Regions from separate parts of the Mesorhizobium monacense genome, predicted to be linked through region 2. Evidence: predicted binding sites of a transcription regulator. Region 2 holds the regulator's gene; each other region holds the start of a gene.
What was found. Region 2 encodes LexA, which represses DNA repair genes until DNA is damaged. Its sites were predicted from a motif close to TGTTCNNNNTGTGTTCNG; they were not measured.
Positions count from the first base shown of each region.

Region 1: a site for LexA is predicted at 2,294-2,311, ahead of recA (recombinase RecA). Genes of this name have one in related genera too.
Region 3: a site for LexA is predicted at 1,473-1,490, ahead of uvrA (excinuclease ABC subunit UvrA). Genes of this name have one in related genera too.

Region 1 covers NZ_CM165567.1:2,731,937-2,735,955, reverse strand. Annotated here, with positions in the region: gene AC1RUK_RS13170 (TfoX/Sxy family protein) at 1-186, shown strand, start outside; gene AC1RUK_RS13165 (pseudouridine-5'-phosphate glycosidase) at 189-1,106, opposite strand; gene AC1RUK_RS13160 (carbohydrate kinase family protein) at 1,143-2,087, opposite strand; gene recA (recombinase RecA) at 2,369-3,466, shown strand; gene alaS (alanine--tRNA ligase) at 3,717-4,019, shown strand, end outside.
Region 2 covers NZ_CM165567.1:2,424,912-2,428,930, forward strand. Annotated here, with positions in the region: gene AC1RUK_RS11660 (hormone-sensitive lipase) at 1-358, opposite strand, end outside; gene kynU (kynureninase) at 388-1,635, opposite strand; gene lexA (transcriptional repressor LexA) at 2,098-2,838, shown strand; gene AC1RUK_RS11675 (ComEC/Rec2 family competence protein) at 2,832-4,019, opposite strand, start outside.
Region 3 covers NZ_CM165567.1:2,532,805-2,536,823, reverse strand. Annotated here, with positions in the region: gene uvrA (excinuclease ABC subunit UvrA) at 1-1,324, opposite strand, end outside; gene AC1RUK_RS12265 (hypothetical protein) at 2,056-2,346, opposite strand; gene AC1RUK_RS12260 (ATP-dependent Clp protease proteolytic subunit) at 2,421-3,026, opposite strand; gene AC1RUK_RS12255 (SRPBCC family protein) at 3,049-3,522, opposite strand; gene AC1RUK_RS12250 (ArsR/SmtB family transcription factor) at 3,519-3,833, opposite strand; gene AC1RUK_RS12245 (cupin domain-containing protein) at 3,878-4,019, opposite strand, start outside.

The sequences.
Region 1 (4,019 bases), 310 kb from region 2:
GACGAGCAAAGTGCGCCCGACTTCGAGGCCGCCGGCTGCCGGCAGTGGACCTATACCGGCTCGCGGCACGGCAAGCAGGTTTCGATGCCCTACTGGAGCGTCCCCGATAGCGCCTTCGACGATCCAGACGAGATGGCGGTCTGGGCGCGCCGGGCCTATGAGGCGGGAAGGCGGGCAGGCAAGTAGGCCTAAAGCGCCCTCGCAATCCTCGCCGCCAGCCTTGCATTGTTCTCGACCAGCGCGATGTTGGTCTTCAGGCTCCGGCCGCCGGTCAGCTCGAGGATTTTCGACAGCAGGAACGGCGTCACCGCCTTGCCGGTGACGTTCAGCGCCTCGGCGGCCTTTTGCGCGGCCTGGATGTAGCCGTCCATCTCGCTGGCCGGAATCTCGTGATCTTCCGGCACCGGGTTGGCGATCAAGATGCCGCCGCTCAAGCCCAGCGCCTGCCGAGTCCGGTAGAAATGCGCGATATCCTCCGGTCCGTGTAAGGTGAGCGGCGCGCGGAACGGCGAATGCCGGGACCAGAAGGCCGGCATCGTCTCGCAGCCATGGCCGACGACCGGCACGCCGCGCGTCTCCAGCACCTCCAGCGTCTTTTCGATGTCGAGGATCGCCTTGGCGCCGGCCGACACCACGATCACCGGCGTGCGCGCCAGTTCGTCGAGATCGGCGGAGATATCAAAACTCTTTTCAGCCCCCTTGTGCACGCCGCCGATGCCGCCGGTGGCGAACACGTTTATCCCGGCCATATGCGCCGCGATCATGGTGGCGGCAACCGTGGTGCCGCCGGTGCGGCCTTGAGCGACCGCAAAGCCGAGATCGGCGCGCGACAGCTTCATGGCGTCACCCGTCATGGCCAGCGATTCGCGCTCGCCGTCTGACAGCCCGATCTTGATGCGGCCGGAAACCACGGCGATCGTCGCCGGCACCGCGCCATTGTCCAGGATGATCTTCTCGACATTGGCCGCCATGGCGCCATTGTCGGGATAGGGCATGCCATGGGTGATGATGGTGCTTTCCAGCGCCACCACCGGCCTGCCCGCGGCCAGCGCTTCAGCCACCGGCGGGTGGATGTCGATGAAGGGGCGGGCGGTTTCCGGCGTCATGTCTGTCTCCGATCCGGCAAGCTGATCTGGCCGACCTCATGCCACTTCCCGCGCCTCCGGCACAAGGGCCAGCATCTGAGCGAAACTTGCCGCCGTGAAGCCTGGCACGGCATCGCTGCTTTCGATGGCAAGCGTTGCCGCCGCGACACCTTCTCGAAGGGCGGCGCGCAGCGACACTCCGCGCAGCAGGGCAGCGACGGTTGCGCCCGCCAGCGCATCGCCGGCGCCGGTGACGTCGGCGATCCTTCTGGGGGCGGGGGGAGCGACGGCGAAAAGCCCATTTCCATCGAAGCCCAGCACCGGCGCGCCGCCCGCCGTCACCACGGCACTTTTGAGGCCGGCGCGCCGCAGCCCCTCGACCAGGCCTTGCTCGGTCGCATCGGCAGTCGCACCGGCCAGCGCGACAGCCTCGCGCCGGTTCATGAACAGCAAGGTCAGTCTGCCCAGCACCGGCATCAGCCGCACCACCTTGGCCGGCGAGATCGCGATGGCGAACACCGGCTTGGCTCCGGCGAGCGCCACCAGCCGTTCCAGCGCCGTGGTCGGCAGATTGGCGTCGCACAGGATTGCGTCTGCGTCAGCAATCACCTCGCGCACCTTGGCGCGGCGGATCTGCTTGGGGAAGGCGAGGTCGTAGAGCGCCATGTCGGCAAAGCCGACAATCAACTCGCCGTCACGGTCGATCAGCGCGGTGTAGCTCGGCGTGGTGCGGTCGAGGAACACTGCCGACAGGTCGGCAATGCCCGACGCAGCGATGGCGCGCGACACCGTCTCGCCCGAGGCATCGCCACCGCGCAGCGAAAGCAGGGAGGCCGAAGCCCCGCGCCGCACCAGGCTGCGCAGGGCGTTGAAGACGCCACCGCCGACATCCTCGCGCATCGTGCCGGGGTTGGACGCGGCCGGCACGTACGGACCCGACACCTGGCCGCGCCGGTCGATATGGGCGCCGCCCACGGCCAGGATTTTTGGGGATGTCATCATGCGGGCGATATGACCTTTGTTATTCCAGCCGCACAAGCGCTAGGTTGTGTGGTTGAGCTTCGCAGGCAAGGCAGCGATTCGGTGGATCGATACAATCGGACCGGCTGACCGAATGCGGGATACATCCCGGAACGAAATCGCGAGACAAAAAAAGAACAAATCCGGAAAAAGATTATTTTTCAGAAAGTTGATGCCTCTTGCCAAACGAGAACAAAAAAGGTACAAATGAATGAGGATTACGGATTGTCCGGCCTTCATTGACGACCAAGGGGTGATGTATCATGGCTCAGAATACTTTGCGGCTTGTAGAGGATAAGGCAGTGGACAAATCAAAGGCCCTGGATGCGGCGCTGTCGCAGATCGAGCGCGCTTTCGGCAAGGGCTCGATCATGCGGCTCGGCGCCAACGAACAGGTCGTCGAGATCGAAACCGTGCCGACCGGATCGCTTGGCCTCGACATCGCGCTTGGCGTCGGTGGCCTGCCGCGCGGCCGTATCATCGAGATCTACGGGCCGGAAAGCTCGGGCAAGACGACGCTGGCGCTGCACACGGTGGCGGAGGCCCAGAAGAAGGGCGGCATCTGCGCCTTCGTCGATGCCGAGCACGCGCTCGATCCGGTCTATGCCCGCAAGCTCGGCGTCGACCTTGAAAACCTGCTGATCTCGCAGCCCGACACCGGCGAGCAGGCGCTTGAGATCTGCGACACGCTGGTGCGTTCCGGCGCCATCGACGTGCTGGTGGTCGATTCGGTCGCCGCGCTGACGCCGCGCGCCGAAATCGAGGGCGAGATGGGCGATTCGCTGCCCGGCCTGCAGGCCCGCCTGATGAGCCAGGCGCTGCGCAAGCTGACTGCTTCGATCTCGCGCTCCAACACCATGGTCATCTTCATCAACCAGATCCGCATGAAGATCGGCGTCATGTTCGGCTCGCCCGAAACCACGACCGGCGGCAACGCGCTGAAATTCTACGCCTCGGTCCGTCTCGACATTCGCCGCATCGGCTCGGTCAAGGACCGCGACGAGGTCGTCGGCAACCAGACCCGCGTCAAGGTGGTCAAGAACAAGCTGGCGCCGCCCTTCAAGGTGGTCGAGTTCGACATCATGTATGGCGAGGGCGTCTCCAAGACCGGCGAGCTTGTCGACCTCGGCGTCAAGGCCGGCGTGGTCGAGAAGTCGGGCGCCTGGTTCTCGTACAATTCGCAGCGCCTCGGCCAGGGCCGCGAGAACGCCAAGCTGTTCCTGCGCGACAATCCCGACACGGCGCGCGAGATCGAATTGGCGCTCAGGCAGAATGCCGGGCTGATCGCCGAGAAATTCCTCGAAAATGGTGGCTCCGAAGGTGGAGACGACGGTTTCGAGGACGAAGCCGGCGCGATGTAGGGCACTGGCCAGAGTTCGGCCATAAACCCGGCCTATAACCTGATGCTTAAGTAACCGAGTTCTACAGTATCGCGTTCCGAACCGCCGGCCTCGAGCCGGCGGTTTTTTGTTTTTGGGCAGCATGGATTGGCCCAATTCCCTGTTTCTGGACAGGGTGGAGCGTGCCCGCTAAAAGGCCAAGTCTATCTTCTGAAAAGCAGAGACCAGTTTCCGCCGGGTTGCCGGCGGTTTTCGCGAAAAGGCAGCACTCATGAGTGGCGTGAACGAGATCCGGTCGACATTTCTCGACTATTTCCGCAAGGAGGGCCACGAGGTCGTCGCGTCGAGCCCGCTGGTGCCGCGCAACGACCCGACGCTGATGTTCACCAATGCCGGCATGGTGCAGTTCAAGAACGTCTTCACCGGTCTGGAGAAGCGGCCCTATTCGCGTGCCACGACCGCGCAGAAGAGTGTGCGCGCCGGCGGCAAGCACAACGACCTCGACAATGTCGGCTACACGGCGCGGCACCTGACCTTCTTCGAGATGCTCGGCAATTTCTCCTTTGGCGACTAT
Region 2 (4,019 bases):
CGATGCCGCCGATGCGTATCTCGGGACATAGCGTGTAGGAGGGCATAGCCACCGCATAGCCATGCCCGATCGGCCCGGCCGAAAGATGCGACCAGAAACTCTTGTCGAACGCCTTCCAGTAACCGCCATGCAGGAACACCACGAGCCCCTTGGGCGGGGTGCTCGGCAGGAAAAGATCGAGCCGGTTGCGCGGTCTGTCGCCGTAGACGATGTCGAGCCGCGCCCTGCCCTCGGCCGAAAGAGCGTCACGAAAGGCCCGCGCGGGCTCGACCCAGGCGGCCGGCCAGCGATCGCCGCCAGCTATGTTGGCGCCGTTTGTATAGGCGTTGTCCCAGTCGGAAATACGATGTTCCAGCAACTGTGCCCTCCCCCTGCTCTCCCTGCCGCTCAGGTGACGGCTGACTTGACGGCGAAACGTCCGTCTTTCCAGGCCCCACTGCGCAGGATCTCTTCCAACACCTCAACAGCGTGCCACACATCGGCGTAGCCGACATAGAGCGGGGTAAAGCCAAAGCGTATGGTCGACGGCGCCCGGAAATCGCCGATAACGCCGCGTTCGATCAGCGCCCGCATGATCTGGTAGCCGTGCTCGTGCATGAATGAAATCTGGCTGCCGCGCCTGGCGCTGTCGCGGGTGCTTTCGAGCGTGAGACCATAGGCGCCGCATTTTGCCTCGACGAGTTCGATGAACAGGTCGGCCAGGGCGATGCTTTTCTTTCTCACGGCCGCCATGTCGACATCGTTCCAGATGTCGAGCGCGCCCTTCAGCGTGCGCATCGACAGGACCGGCTGCGTGCCGCACAGAAACCGGCGGATGCCGGTGCCGGCTGCGTAGGCCTGCTCGAAGGCGAAGGGCCGCGCGTGGCTCCACCATCCGCTGAGCGGCTGCAGCACATCGGCATGATGGCGCTCCGCGGCATAGATGAAGGCGGGAGAGCCCGGGCCGCCATTCAAATATTTGTAGGTGCAGCCGACAGCGAAATCGGCATTCGCCGTGTCCAGTTCGACCGGCATGGCGCCTGCTGTGTGGCAGAGATCCCAGACGATCAGCGCCCCGGCGTCATGGGCGATGCGCGTCAGCGCCGTCATGTCACGCAGTTCGCCTGACTTGTAGTTGACGTGGTTGACCAGCACCACCGCGACCCGGTCGTCGATCAGCTCTTCGATCGTCGGTGCGTCGACGCCTGCAAGGCGCAGCACAGTGTTCTTTCGAGTCGAGGCGACACCTTCAGCCATGTAGAGGTCGGTCGGAAAGCTGTCGCCCTCGGCGACGATGACGGGCCGATCCGGCCGGATGGCCATTGCCGCGTGCAGCAGCTTGTAGATGTTGATCGATGTCGTGTCGCAGACCACCGTCTGGCCGGGAGCGGCGCCGATCAGGCGCCCGAGCTGATCGCCGAGTTCGACCGGCATGTTGAACCAGCCGGCAGTGTTCCAGGCGCGGATGAGGTCGTACGCCCATTCTTCGGTCGCCGCCTTGCGTAGCTCGTCGAAGGCGGCATGCGAGGCTGCACCCAGCGAATTGCCGTCGAGATAGATTACCCCTTCGGGCAGGATGAAGCGGTCGCGCAAGGGGCGCAGTGGATCCGCGGCGTCCATCGCTTCGACGGCCGCAAGATCAGGAATTCCTGTCATGATATGTCTGCTCCCCCCAGATACGCACGACACCGGCACGCAATGATGACACAAGCCGACGATCGGTACTTTCTCTCATCACAGGCCATCGCGCTGCAAGAACCTGCATTGATGACTTATCGGCCCAACGACACCCTCGACCCCTGCTCATAGTTGGCATTTTGAGTTCGTTTCGTTCACGGTGCATCGAGCGGGCTGGATCGTCAAACACGGCCCTACCTACATTGTTTGCGGCGAATGATTGCCGACTTCCAACCAGCTCCCAGGCCGGTGGTTGGCCGTAAACGATAACAAAATCAATGCGATGAAGCCGGCATCTAAGGGGCTGGGATATTCGCTGTCGCACGCGACATCGTTTCGGGAGCCTTAACCCATTCATTAAACTTTAAACAGTTGCGGAACACAACTGGAACAGATAGTGTTTGTTCTGGGTTTGTTTTTCTGATTCCGTTGGGGGCCGCGATGCTGACACGCAAACAACATGAACTGCTGATGTTCATCCATGAGCGGCTGAAGGAAAGCGGCATTCCACCCTCCTTCGACGAAATGAAAGAGGCGCTCGATCTTGCCTCGAAGTCGGGCATCCACCGGCTGATCACGGCGCTGGAGGAGCGCGGTTTCATTCGCCGGCTGCCCAATCGGGCGCGCGCGCTCGAAGTGCTGCGCCTGCCGGACTCGATTGCTCCCGGCCTCAATGCGGCGAAGAAGTTCTCGCCGAGCGTCATTCAGGGCAGTCTTGGGCAGGGCGGCCTCGGACGGCAGATCAAGCCTATGGCATCGTCGCGCACGCCCCAGGCGGGCAATGACGACGATGCGGTTGCGGCAGTGTCCATCCCGGTGATGGGGCGGATCGCGGCCGGTGTGCCGATCGACGCCATCCAGCATCAGACGCATTCGATCTCGGTGCCGCCGGACATGATCATGGGCGGCGAGCATTACGCGCTGGAGGTCAAGGGCGATTCGATGATCGAGGCCGGGATCTTCGACGGCGATACGGTCATCATCCGCAACGCCGACACGGCGAGCCCGGGAGAGATCATAGTGGCGCTGGTCGACGAGGAGGAAGCGACGCTGAAGCGCTTCCGCCGCAAGGGCGCCTCGATTGCGCTGGAAGCCGCCAATCCGGCCTATGAAACCCGCATCTTCGGGCCCGACCGGGTCAAGGTGCAGGGCAAGCTGGTCGGTCTGATCCGCCGCTACTGAGGCGGCGGCGGTTGTTTTGGCGGCGGTTTGCTGGCCTGCCTTTCGGGTCTCTTGTAAGGCGGCAGGCCCCTCGCCTCGCGTGAGAATCTTCGCTGCTCGTGCCAGGGCCGGTACGGCTGCTCGACCGCGAAGTCTATCTCTGCCGGCGCGATTGCCGATTGCTGATCGAAGAAGACAGCGGCGCTGCCCAAGCGGGCAAGTTGCCGTTTCCTGACGACAAGGACAAGCGGATTGCGGCAAGGGTCGTAGGCGGTGGCGTCGTTGACGATGATCAGGGTAGCGAAAGCACACGCCCGCCACGCGTCCTTGCGGTCTTCTGCATACGCGATGATCGCGCCAGACGGATGCCGCGCGAGGCAAAGACCGCTGCTGCAGTAGAAGGGTGAGCCCGGCGGCAGGTCGGCCGGATCCATGTCGAACCGCGCGTCACCCTTCTCGAAGGTCTCGGGCTCCACAATGGTTTCGGACTTCACAGCCCGTTTCCAGTTGTCGGTGGTGAACTCGTTCGATCGCACGCGGTTGATGGCGAGTTCGCCGCCCCCGATCGGCATTGCCACAAGATGCCCATCCTCCGAGACGAGAACGTCAGGCGTGCGAGTGTCGGAGACAGTCAGCAGGCCGGCGAATGCGAACGGAACGGCTGCCAGCCTGAGCCATGTCGTCGCCATGGTGGCGATGACCAGCGCGATCGTCACCAGCAGTACCGACTGAATGGAGATCAGCCCGACAGCATCGATCGGCGAGCGCTCGGAAATCCATCCGGATATTGCGATCATCGCCGTCAGCCCCTTGCCCATCACATAGAGGAAGGGTCCATCGGCGCCGAACGGCATCGCCAGCGCGCTGAGCACGGCGAACGGCATGACGATCAGCGAGACGATCGGCATGACGGCCAGGTTGGCAAGCAGGCTGAGCGGCGACACGCGCTGAAAATGCCAGATGGCGAAGAGCGCGGTCGCACTGCCGGCGATGATGGAGGTCATGGCGAGGCCGCCCATGCCGAGCAGGAATTTTCGCGTGACGAAGGCGAGCGGCGATCGCCGTGGCGGCGGCGACGTCGCTCTGCCGGCACGGTAGTCCGACCAGCCGGCATAGGCACCGACAAGGGCCGCGGTCGCCGCAAACGACATCTGGAAGCTCGGGCCGACCACTTCGTGCGGCGACACCAGGATCACGGCAAT
Region 3 (4,019 bases), 110 kb from region 2:
TCACCGCCAGCGCCTCCGGCTTCAGCCGGTAGCCTTTGCAGACGGGGCAGGGCGTCGCCGACATGAAGCGCTCGATCTCCTCGCGCATCCAGGCGGATTCGGTTTCCTTCCAGCGCCGCTCGAGATTGGGGATGACGCCTTCGAAAGTCTTGGTCGTCTTGTAGGAGCGCAGGCCGTCATCATACTGGAAGGTGATCTCGCGCTCGCCCGTGCCGTGCAGGATGGCTTCCTGGGCTTCCGCGGCCAGGTCCTTGAACTTGTCGCCGAGCTTGAAGCCATAGGCCTTGCCCAGCGCCTCCAGCGTCTGTGCGTAATAGGGCGAGGTCGATTTCGCCCACGGGCTGACCGCGCCGTCGCGCAGCGAGACGTTCTCGTCCGGCACGACCAGATTGCCGTCGATGGCGCGCTGGCTGCCGAGACCGTCGCAGGTCGGACAGGCGCCGAACGGATTGTTGAACGAGAACAGCCTGGGCTCGATCTCCGGAATGGTGAAGCCGGACACCGGGCAGGCGAACTTTTCCGAGAACAGGATGCGCTCATGCGTCTCGTTCTTCGACTTGTTGACCGAATCCTCGCCGGTCTGGCTGGCGTCGAGCGGCCTGTCGGCGAATTCGGCCACGGCCAGGCCTTCGGCAAGTTTCAGCGCCGTTTCGATGGAATCGGCAAGCCGGGTGGCAAGGTCGCCGCGCACCACGATGCGGTCGACGACGACGTCGATGTCATGCTTGTACTTCTTGTCCAGAGCCGGCACGTCGGCGATCTCGTAGAAGACGCCGTCGACCTTGACGCGCTGAAAGCCCTTCTTCTGCAGTTCCAGCAGTTCCTTGCGGTACTCGCCTTTCCTGCCGCGCACGATCGGCGCCAGGATAAACAGGCGCGTGCCTTCCTCGACGGCCAGCACGCGGTCGACCATCTGCGACACTGTCTGGCTCTCGATCGGCAGGCCGGTGGCCGGCGAGTAGGGAATGCCGACGCGCGCGAACAGAAGCCGCATGTAGTCGTAGATTTCGGTGACGGTACCGACCGTCGAGCGCGGGTTCTTTGAGGTGGTCTTCTGCTCGATGGAGATGGCAGGCGACAGACCGTCGATCTGGTCGACGTCGGGCTTCTGCATCATTTCGAGGAATTGCCGCGCGTAGGCCGACAGGCTCTCGACATAGCGGCGCTGGCCCTCGGCATAGATGGTGTCGAAGGCGAGCGACGACTTGCCGGACCCAGACAGGCCGGTCATGACGATCAGGCTGTCACGCGGCAGGTCGAGATCGACATTCTTCAGATTGTGTTCGCGCGCCCCGCGAATGGAAAGGTATTTATGGTCGGCCATTGCCGGTCGCCGCCTCAGGTCTGGAATTCGTGGGATCGGCGGGTTTTCCCGGCCATCCCCTATGTAGGTATTTTTGCCGCCACGTCGAGAGACGCCACAAATCTCGACAGAAGCGTTTAACCGTCTTTCGCGCGAGGGGGCAAGCGGAAAGAACAAAGGCCGAACACGCTCCTGACAAAGTGCTGTGAAGAACCGGAAAGGCGGGCACTCCGTTGAGCAGGTTCCGACACACTGCCCTGACCTGGACGTAACCCCGTCGATCACATTTTCCGTAACCGGCTATTCAAAGGTTGACGCTGCCGACTCAGGGGCGCAGTGTCCAGCGGTCAACGGAGCCGGCCGTCTTTCGATGGCCTCGCCGCCTCAGGCGGCTTGCGAGACGCCGCAGGCTTTTGCGATTTGCGCTTCGGACGACATCGTCGCAACGGACAGAGGAGCGGAGCATGACGCCACCGGACAGTCCCTTGAGGCTCCAGATATGCCTGGAGCCGCGGCGGGCATAAGTGCCAGGGTGGGCGTGAGCGCCCGACCCGACAAACCGTGACCTGCCGATCCCCCTGACAATCAGAGACCACTGGTCGGATCGTCGGCTGAATGCCGCGAAGCATCCGAAATCAAAGTCGGTATAACACTACCGACACATTGGATTTAAGATCCATAAAAGGCCCCGTCCGTTTGCGGAAGCAGCGGCGGGGCCGTTCGTTTGAGGAGATGGCGGCAAGACCCGAAAGCTACCGGCCGGATGGCCTGATCGCGCCGGCGCCGATATCGACGGTGATGCTGCCGGAAATCCTGACATCGGTGTCGCCGATCTTGAACTGGCCGTTGCCGCTGGCAGGCAGCGCGTCGTCGGGCTCGGGCTGAGGAGCCGGCTTGGCGATGCGATAGTCGCTGGTCACGCCCGGCAGGGCGCCTTTCTGGGTCGAACTGTCATCGGCAAAGGCAGCTCCAGCCAGCATGCTGGCGCTCGCGAGGGCGGCAGTGACGGTGCAGAAAAGTCTGGACAAGCGGATGTCACTCATTGCCGAACTATAGGGTCGCGCCGCAGGCGGTGCCAGACCGGCAGCAATCAAATTGCCGAGCGTGAGCAGCCTCCTCAAGCCGCCTTCTTGCGGGTGTCGAACACATGGTCGACGAGACCCCAGGCCTTCGCCTCCTCGGCGGTCATGAAATAATCGCGGTCCAGCGTGCGTTCGACTTCTTCGTAAGTACGCCCGCAATGATGCGCGTAAAGCTCGGTCATGCGCCGCTTGGTGCGCAATATGCCCTCGGCATGGCGCTGGATGTCGGAAGCCTGGCCCTGGAAGCCGCCCAGCGGCTGGTGCAGCACGATGCTGGTGTTGGGCAGCGCGATGCGCCGCCCTGGTGTGCCGGCCATCAGCAGGAAAGACGCCATCGAGGCGGCAAAGCCCATGCAGACGGTCGATACCGGGCAGGAGATGTACTGCATCGTGTCGTAGATGGCGAAGCCGCTGGTCACCACGCCGCCTGGCGAGTTGATGTAGAGCGAGATCTCCTTCTCGGGATTGTCGGATTCCAGCGACAGAAGCTGGGCGCAGACCAGCGCCGACACGCCGTCATTGATCTCTCCGTTGATGAAGACGATGCGCTCGCGCAGCAGCCGCGAAAATATGTCGAAGGCGCGTTCGCCACGGCTCGATTGCTCGATCACCATCGGCACCAGATTGGCAAGGCCGCTCATTGTCTTTCTCCGATCTCGTTGGTCAGGCCGCGCGCAGCAGGCGATGCACATTCGCGGCGCTAGGTAGCATCGACCTGCGCGCGTCGAGCGAAAGCCGGCAGCCGGCGCCTGCCATGGCGACCACAGGCGTTGCTGCCCGGGCGAACCCGTCATGGACAATACGCAGATGCGTGCCGCCCGAAGCCGTACGGTCGAGGGTAAACGTGACGATGCTGTCGAGCGCTTGGCTGGCATCGTCCGGCTCCGGCCGCTCGCGCCAGGAATAGCGCAGCAGCCGTCCGGGCTCGGCATCGAGGATTTCGCAGTCGATCGGCGCGTCCGGCCCGGCAAAGGCAAAGCGGCGGCCGATCTCGGGCTTGATGTCGTTTGGCATCATCCAGGCCGCGAGCAGCTTCGGCTCGGTCAGCGCGCGCCACACTTTCTCCGGCGGCTCCGGCAATTCGCATTCGAATTCGAGCGAGTCCGCAACACTTTTAGCATGTTCTTTCAGTGTCATTGGTCCATGTCCTTCAAGACAGCCTTCAGCCTTTCGATGCGCTCCGGCCAGAACGCACGGTAGCGCTCGATCCAGCCGAGCAGCGGGTCGAGCCCTTGCGGATCGGCACGGTAGTAAGCGTTGCGGCCGGCCCGCCGCTCGGTGACCAGGCCGGCGCCGCGCAGCACCGCCAGATGCTGCGAGACCGCCGGCTGCGATACCGTCAGGCCGGTGCGCAGCTCCGACACCGTCATCTCGCTGGCGGCAAGCCGCTCGTAGACGGCGCGGCGCGTCGGGTCGGCAAGGGCGCGAAAAATCTCTGCTTCGATCATGGTCAAAGCATAAGTGGATACTTATCGATTTGGCAAGTGCTGTTTTAAGGCGCCGCCGGAAGCCAGCGTCTCACCGGCTCGGCAGATCCGTCAAAAATTGCCTCGAAGATCGGTGATGCCAGCACGGCATGGATGTGAAGCGTCTCGGTGCCGACGTTTCGAAAACCGTGCTTCCTCTTCGCGGGC